DNA from 2 places in the Nonomuraea sp. NPDC050310 genome. Region 1 is predicted to be linked to the other one. Evidence: riboswitches for the same ligand, from Rfam matches in the RefSeq annotation. Region 1 holds a riboswitch; the other holds the start of a gene.
What was found. Region 1 has a riboswitch for glycine ahead of glyA (serine hydroxymethyltransferase). Riboswitches for the same ligand answer to the same signal wherever they lie in the genome.

Region 1 (4,205 bases):
TGACGGCTGAGGGGGACCAGTACGGCCCGCGACCGCGTGCCGTACCGGCTCTTCAGGTCAGGTCGACGGTGGCGCCGCCCGGGCCGGGCCGGGGAAAGGTGAGGTCGCGGCCGTCCACCGTGACGGTCAGCTCGGCGAGCTCGTCCCGCGGATCGGCGACGGTGAGCCGCCCGCCCCGGAGCAGCACCGCGCAGGGCCCCGAGGCCGTGATGCCGCCGGCCGTCCCCGGTTGCCAGAAGGCGACCGCGGTGAGCCCGAGCGCCGGGACCCGCACCGCCTGCTGGGCGTCGGTGTTCGCCGGCACCTCCAGCCAGCCGAGCCCGGCCAGTTCCCGCGTGCGGGCCTCGGAGGCCCCGGGCAGCAACACGTACCGATAGCCCGCCCCACGCGGGTCGACGCCGTGGTCGAACCAGAACGTGCGATACCCCCGCTCCCCGGCAGTGCGGAAGCCTTCGCCCAGGTACCCGGCGTGCCCCGCCAGGTGCGCCCACCCCGCCCCCTCGGCCGGCTGCGCCGCCGAGCGCCGGTTGTCCACCACGGTCTCCACGGCCACCCCGTCCGAGCACGTGATGCCCGCCCCCAGGCAGACCACCGCCTCGTCGAGGAAGACCCACGCCTTGAACGCCTCCAGCGTGCTGCCCAGCCCGGCCAGGTGCTGCCCCACGATCGCGTAGGTGCCGTCGCTCGCCCCGCCCACCCAGCGCCACTTCGTGCGCGTGTCGCCCCAGCCGCGGCCCGCCCCGTCGGCCAGCCGCCGGGTCGAGACGGTCGTGCCGGGCAGCCGGTAGGGGTCGACGGTGTGCCAGAAGTCGGAGTAGTGGTCGCGCTGCCCGGCGGCCCACCAGTAGAGCATCCCGGAGCCGGTGTGCCAGCCGCGCAGGTTCTCGCCGTTGCCGTGCTCGTAGTGCCCGATCCGGTGGGAGGACATGCTGAGCGCCGCGGTCCAGCCCGGCCGGCGGTGCACCGCGCGGGCGCTCATCGGGAACAGCCGGTGCCCCACCGGCTCGGGGGCCGCGGGCACGCTCGCGTCGGCCAGCAGGTCCTCGAACCCCGCCCGGTAGCCGCCCCGCTCCGCCCAGCCCTTCACCAGCGACCGCCAGCGGGCCCGCTCCGCCGCCGGCGCCGACTCGCCGAGCAGCAGGACGGCCGAGGCGATGGCCTGGCCGCGCCGGTGGTCACCGTACGGCCGGCGCGCGATCCCCCGGCCGCTGACCAGGTCCATGCACAGCCCGTCCAGCACGAAGGGCGCGAAGCTGCGCTCCACCTGGTCGAACAGGAACCGCCCGTCCACCTCCCACGGCGTGCCGCGCACCAGCGCCAGCATGATCGCCGCCCCGGAGAGCAGCACCGCCCCGTAGCCGCCCTGGTAGGGGATGGTGGTGTGCTGGAGGAAGGACCCGTCGCGGTAGAACCCGTCGCCCTTCTCGACGTAGCGGAAGACCGGCGTCAGCGCCTCGGCCGCCCGCCGCACCTCGTCCGGCTCCTCCACCACGATCGCGCGCAGCAGCCGGACCAGGCACAGGTCCACCCGGTTGGCGCCCGTGCTCCGCCCCCGGTAGGCCGCCAGCCGGTCGTCCGGCACGAAGTGCCGCACCGCCTCGGCCAGGGCCCGGTCGCGCGAGCCGATGAGCACGGCGGCGTCCAGCAGCTTGCGCGGGACCCCGATCTCCCAGTCCCACCAGTTGCCGACCGGCTCGGCGCCCTCGGCGTAGACGTGCCGCACGTAGTGGGCCAGGCCCTCGGCGGTCGCCTCGGCCAGGCCGGGATCGCCGGTGATCGCGTGCGCCCTGGCCATCGTCTGCAGCCGCGCGGGCGTGTCGTCGAGCGACGGGTAGGGCAGGTCGGCCCAGAGCCCGCCGCGGGCGGGCCGCATGCTCGCCCGGTGCCCGGCCGCCGCCTGTTCCACCCTCCCCGCGTACGGCACCGCCGTCACCTCCCGCCAGCGGCGACGCAACAACGGGAAGGTGGCGTCGGGCGTGTGGGCGGGCCGGGCCGGGAGGAGCGTGGCCAGCGTGCCGAGCGCGGCGAGGCTGCCCAGCCTGGCCAGTGCGCGCCGCGAGAGGGGGGACACAAGGTGATTATCCGCGACTTGTTGACACGCGGGCGGAGCCGTACCTAATGTCCTGACCTGGACAACTGCATAAGCCCATGATCCCGCGCGGGAGAGTCCACAGGCTGTGGACGCCGAAGGAGCAAACCTCCCCGGAAACTCTCAGGCCCAAGACCGCGTGGAGGAGGCGAACTCTGGAAAGAGGCGCACCCGGCGTCTCGCCCACGGGGCAAACCGCACGCAAGCGCGGTGAATCTCTCAGGCCTATGACAGAGGGGGAGGCCCTACGGCTACGTGAGGAGCCTCATGCTCGACGCACCCCTGTCCGCGGTCGACCCCGAGATCGCGGCGGCGCTGGACGCCGAACTCGACCGCCAGCGCACCACCCTGGAGATGATCGCCTCCGAGAACTTCGCACCGGTCGCGGTCATGCAGGCGCAAGGCAGCACCCTCACCAACAAGTACGCCGAGGGCTACCCCGGCCGCCGCTACTACGGCGGCTGCGAGCACGTGGACGTCGTCGAGCAGCTCGCGATCGACCGCGTCAAGGCGCTGTTCGGCGCCGAGCACGCCAACGTGCAGCCGCACTCCGGCGCGCAGGCCAACGCCGCCGCCATGCACGCGCTGATCACGCCGGGCGACACCATCCTCGGCCTCGACCTCGCGCACGGCGGCCACCTGACGCACGGCATGCGGCTCAACTTCTCCGGCAAGCTCTACAACGCCGTGGCCTACCACGTCTCGGAGAGCGACAACCGGGTGGACATGGCCGAGGTCGAGAAGCTGGCCCTGGAGCACCGGCCCAGCCTGATCGTCGCCGGCTGGTCGGCCTACCCGCGCCACCTCGACTTCGCCGAATTCCGCCGGATCGCCGACCTGGTCGGCGCCCGGCTCATGGTGGACATGGCGCACTTCGCCGGCCTGGTCGCCGCCGGGCTGCACCCCAGCCCGGTGCCGCACGCCGACGTCGTCACCACGACCACGCACAAGACGCTCGGCGGCCCGCGCGGCGGCGTCATCCTGTCCACCGCCGAGCTGGCCAAGAAGATCGACTCCGCGGTCTTCCCCGGCCAGCAGGGCGGCCCGCTGGAGCACGTCGTCGCGGCCAAGGCGGTCGCCTTCAAGCTCGCCGCCACCCCCGAGTTCCGCGAGCGGCAGGAGCGCACGCTGGAGGGCGCCCGCATCCTGGCCGCCACGCTCACCGGCGCCGGGCACCGCCTGGTCACCGGCGGCACCGACGTGCACCTGGTGCTGGTCGACCTGCGCGAGTCGGTCCTGGACGGCAAGCAGGCCGAGGACCGGCTGCACTCCATCGGCGTCACGGTCAACCGCAACGCCGTGCCGTTCGACCCGCGCCCGCCGATGGTCAGCTCCGGGCTGCGCATCGGCACCCCCGCGCTGGCCGCCCGCGGCTTCGACGCCCGGGACTTCACCGAGGTGGCCGAGGTCATCGCCGAGGCGCTGCGCCCCGACCTCAACCCGCCCGCGCGCACCCGGCTGCGGGCCAAGGTGGCCCAACTGGCCCAGCGGAGGCCGCTCTACCCGGAGCTGTGACCGTTCACCTGCCCTAGCTTGACCCAAGCGGGGATAGGAATCCGGACATGAGCACATCAGGGGCGGGGAGCGTGGCCACCGCCGCGCTCAGCGCCCCCGATGTTCATCCTGCTCCGGTTGACGGCGGTGTCCCCCCACGACCGGGACACCGCCTTCAGCCGGACCTGAGCGCCCGCTCGATCTCGGCCAGCACCGCCGGGTCCTCGATCGTGGACGGCGGCCGGTAGGTCCTGCCGTCGGCGATGGCCCGCATCGTGCCCCGCAGGATCTTGCCCGACCGGGTCTTGGGCAGCCGGGCGACCACGCTGACCCGCCGGAAGGCCGCGACCGGGCCGATGCGCTCGCGCACCAGCGCCACCAGCTCGGCCTCGATCTCCGCCGCGGGCCGCGCCGTCCCGCTCTTGAGCACCACGAAGCCAGCCGGGACCTGGCCCTTGAGCTCGTCGGCCACGCCGATGACCGCGCACTCGGCGACGTCGGGGTGGGTGGCGACGACCTCCTCCATCGCCCCGGTGGACAACCGGTGGCCGGCCACGTTGATCACGTCGTCGGTGCGGCCCATGACGAACAGGTAGCCGTCGGCGTCCAGGTGGCCGCCGTC
Region 2 (4,205 bases), on a different contig from region 1:
AAGAGCCTGTCGCTCGCTTTTCAGTCGCCATTTCGGATTTCGGAGCAGCCCGTGGTGCAGATGGAAGTAGTGGGCGTTCGCGTTGAAATGCCCACCAATCAGCCGATCGTTCTGCTCAAGGAGGCGAGTGGTGACCGATTCCTGCCTATTTGGATAGGAATGACAGAAGCGCAGGCGATCGCGCTCGCCTCCGCGGAGGAGCCGCCGCCCAGGCCGCTCACCCACGACCTGTTCCGCGACGTGCTCAGCGCCCTCGGCGTCAGCCTGCGCGCGGTCAACATCGTCGCCCTGCGTGACGGCATCTTCTTCGCCGACCTGGTCTTCTCCAACGGCGTCGAGGTCAGCGCCCGCCCGTCCGACTCCATCGCCCTCGCCCTGCGCACCGGAGCGCGCATCTACGCCAGCGAGGAAGTCGTCCAGGAAGCCGGTGTCGTCATCCCCGACGACCAGGAGGACGAGGTGGAGAAGTTCAGGGAGTTCCTTGACCAGATCACGCCCGAGGACTTCGGCCGCGCGGGGTAGCTATATAAGAGCATTTACGCTTCACGACTCGCCGGGGCGGATCGTTGACTGAGCATGGTCACGGTCCTACGGTGCAAGTGAAACCCGCGGTCGCCCGAAGAACCCCCAGATCAGGCCGCGGGATGAGAGAAAGCCGGAGGTCCGCGTGGCGGTCAGCAGCGGCGAGGGAAACAGGGCCGGCCAGGAAGATCCGGCCCGGCGCGAGGACGCGCGCCAGCGTGCCGGTGAACAGGGGCTGCTCTTCGACCAAGAGCCCGCCTCCCAGCCTGGCAACCTCGGCTACCGCGGCCCTACGGCCTGTGCGGCGGCCGGCATCACCTACAGGCAGCTCGACTACTGGGCGCGCACGGGTCTGGTGGAGCCGACGATAAGAGCCGCGCACGGCTCGGGCTCCCAGCGCCTGTACAGCTTCCGCGACATCTTGGTGCTCAAGGTGGTCAAGCGGCTGCTCGACACCGGAGTCTCGCTCCAGCAGATCCGCACGGCCGTGCAGCACCTGCGCGACCGCGGCGTGGCCGACCTGGCCCAGATCACGCTGATGAGCGACGGGGTGAGCGTCTACGAGTGCACCTCCGCCGACGAGGTCATCGACCTGCTCCAGGGCGGTCAGGGCGTGTTCGGCATCGCGCTGGGCCGCGTGTGGCGGGAAGTCGAGGGATCGCTCGCGGAGCTGCCGGGGGAACCCACGGCGGCCGAGGACGGCAACGCCTCGGCCGGCCACCCGGCTGACGAACTCGCACAGCGCCGACGTGCGCGGAGGATTGGCTGAGGGTAATCTGGGCAGCGAAGCTTTCGACCCCGTGCGGGAGAGTCCCCAGCAACTGTGGGGCGCCGAAGGAGCAACCCTCCCCGGAATCTCTCAGGCACCCGGTACCGCTCGGGCGAGGCGACTCTGGAAAGCAGGCGCGCCCGCCAGGCGCGTCTCACCGACGGTGAAAGCTCCCTCGGGAGTGAAGCTCTCAGGTTGCGATGACAGAGGGGGAGACTCGGCACCCGCCTGCGCGCTGTCTCCAGGAGGCACCCTTCATGTCTGAGCTTTTCTCCAGCCGTCACATCGGCCCGTCCGACGCCGAGCAGCAGCGCATGCTGGAGGCCGTGGGCTTCGAGTCCGTCGCGGATCTGGTCGCGGTAGCCGTACCGGAAGCGATCCGGGCCAAGGACGCGCTCAAGCTGCCCGCCGCGGCGAGCGAGATCGAGGTCATCGGCGAACTGCGCGCCCTGGCCGATCGCAACCAGGTCCTGACCAGCATGATCGGCCTGGGCTACTACGACACGGTCACCCCGGCGGTCATCCGCCGCAACCTGCTGGAGAACCCGGGCTGGTACACCGCCTACACGCCCTACCAGCCGGAGATCTCGCAGGGCCGCCTCGAGGCGCTGCTCAACTTCCAGACCGTGGTCTCCGACCTCACCGGCCTCGACGTCGCGGGCGCCTCCCTGCTGGACGAGGGGACGGCCGCCGCCGAGGCGATGACCCTGGCCCGCCGGGCCGGCAAGGCCAAGAGCAACGTCTTCGTGGTCGACAACGACGTGCTGCCGCAGACCAAGGCGGTGCTGGCCACCCGCGCCGAGCCGCTCGGCATCGAGCTGGTCTTCCAGCGCCTCGACCAGGAGCTGCCGGAGTGCTTCGGCGTGCTGGTCCAGTACCCCGGCGCCACCGGCGCCGTGCGTGACTTCCGCGCCGTGGCCGAGCGGGCCCACGAGCTCGGCGCGCAGGTCGTCGCCGCCGCCGACCTGCTGGCCCTGACCCTCATCGCCTCGCCCGGCTCGCTCGGCGCCGACATCGCGATCGGCTCCTCGCAGCGCTTCGGCGTGCCGTTCGGCTTCGGCGGCCCGCACGCCGCCTACATGGCCGTGCGCGAGGGCCTGCAGCGGCAGATGCCCGGCCGCCTGGTGGGCGTCTCGGTCGACACCGACGGCGACCCGGCCTACCGGCTGGCCCTGCAGACCCGCGAGCAGCACATCCGCCGCGAGAAGGCCACCAGCAACATCTGCACCGCGCAGGTGCTCCTGGCCGTCATCGCCGGCATGTACGCCGTCTACCACGGCCCCGAGGGGCTGCGCCGGATCGCCTCGCGCGTGCACGCCCAGGCCGCCGCGATCGGCCACGCACTGTCCGGCGCCGGCGTCCCGGTGACCGAGCACTACTTCGACACCGTCACCGCCTCGGTGCCGGGCAAGGCCGCCGCGGTCGTCGCCGAGGCGCTCTCGCGCGGCGTCAACCTGTGGCAGGTCGACGCCGACCGCGTCACCGTCGCCTGCGACGAGAAGACGGGCCCGGCCGAGGTCGCCAAGGTGCTGGAGTCCTTCTCCGCCGCGCTCGGCCTGCCGATCGAGGCGCCCGCCGCCGGCGAGGAGCTCACCGCGCTGCCCGAGGCGCTGCTGCGCACCGACGACTACCTCACCCACCCGGTCTTCCACACCCACCGCTCCGAGACCTCGATGCTGCGCTACCTGCGCCGGCTCCAGGACAAGGACATCGCGCTCGACCGCTCGATGATCCCGCTGGGCTCGTGCACGATGAAGCTCAACGCCACCACCGAGATGGAGCCGATCACCTGGCCGGAGTTCGCCGGCATCCACCCCTACGCGCCCGAGGAGCAGTCCGAGGGCTACCGGGAGCTGATCGAGACCCTGGAGAGCTGGCTGGCCGAGGTGACCGGCTACGACGCCGTCTCCATCCAGCCCAACGCCGGCTCGCAGGGCGAGTTCGCCGGCCTGCTGGCCATCCGCGCCTACCACCGCGCCAACGGCGACGCCGAGCGCGACGTCTGCCTCATCCCGTCCTCGGCGCACGGCACCAACGCGGCCAGCGCGGTCATGGCCGGCATGCGCGTCGTCGTGGTCGCCTGCGACGACGACGGCAACGTCGACCTGGCCGACCTCGACGCCAAGATCGCCAAGCACGCGGACAAGCTGGCCGCGATCATGGTGACCTACCCGTCCACGCACGGCGTGTACGAGGAGACCATCACCGAGGTCTGCGCCAAGGTCCACGAGGCCGGCGGCCAGGTCTACGTCGACGGCGCCAACCTCAACGCGCTGGTCGGCCTCGCCAAGCCGGGCGAGTTCGGCGCCGACGTGTCCCACCTCAACCTGCACAAGACCTTCTGCATCCCGCACGGCGGCGGCGGCCCCGGCGTCGGCCCGGTCGCCGTCCGCGCCCACCTGGCCGCCTACCTGCCCGGCCACCCGCTGCGCGAGGGCTCGGCGGTCGGTCCCGTCTCCGCCGCGCCGTACGGCTCGGCGGGCATCCTGCCGATCTCCTGGGCCTACGTCCGGATGATGGGCGGCGACGGCCTGCGCGCCGCCACCGAGCAGGCCATCCTGTCGGCCAACTACCTCGCCCGCCGGCTGGCCCCGCACTACCCGGTGCTCTACACCGGCCGGGGCGGGCTGGTCGCCCACGAGTGCATCGTCGACCTGCGGCAGATCACCAAGGAGACCGGCGTCACCGTGGACGACGTGGCCAAGCGCCTCATCGACTACGGCTTCCACGCGCCGACCATGTCCTTCCCGGTGGCCGGCACGCTGATGATCGAGCCGACCGAGAGCGAGAACCTCGCCGAGCTCGACCGCTTCGTGGACGCGATGATCGCCATCCGCCAGGAGATCTCGCGGGTGGCCGACGGCGGCTACGACCGCACCGACAACCCGCTGCGCAACGCCCCGCACACCGCCGA

Region 2: linked by a shared signal. The riboswitch ahead of gcvP (aminomethyl-transferring glycine dehydrogenase) and the one ahead of glyA (serine hydroxymethyltransferase) in region 1 are both predicted to bind glycine.

What each region holds. Positions count from the first base shown of each region.
Region 1 is NZ_JBFAKP010000013.1:115,898-120,102, reverse strand. It holds gene AB0I67_RS27330 (hypothetical protein) at 1-3, shown strand, start outside; gene AB0I67_RS27325 (polysaccharide lyase 8 family protein) at 53-2,071, opposite strand; glycine riboswitch at 2,150-2,237, shown strand; gene glyA (serine hydroxymethyltransferase) at 2,357-3,604, shown strand; gene AB0I67_RS27315 (propionyl-CoA synthetase) at 3,759-4,205, opposite strand, start outside.
Region 2 is NZ_JBFAKP010000018.1:31,509-35,713, reverse strand. It holds gene AB0I67_RS31700 (bifunctional nuclease family protein) at 52-522, shown strand; gene AB0I67_RS31695 (MerR family transcriptional regulator) at 668-1,291, shown strand; glycine riboswitch at 1,316-1,408, shown strand; gene gcvP (aminomethyl-transferring glycine dehydrogenase) at 1,549-4,205, shown strand, end outside.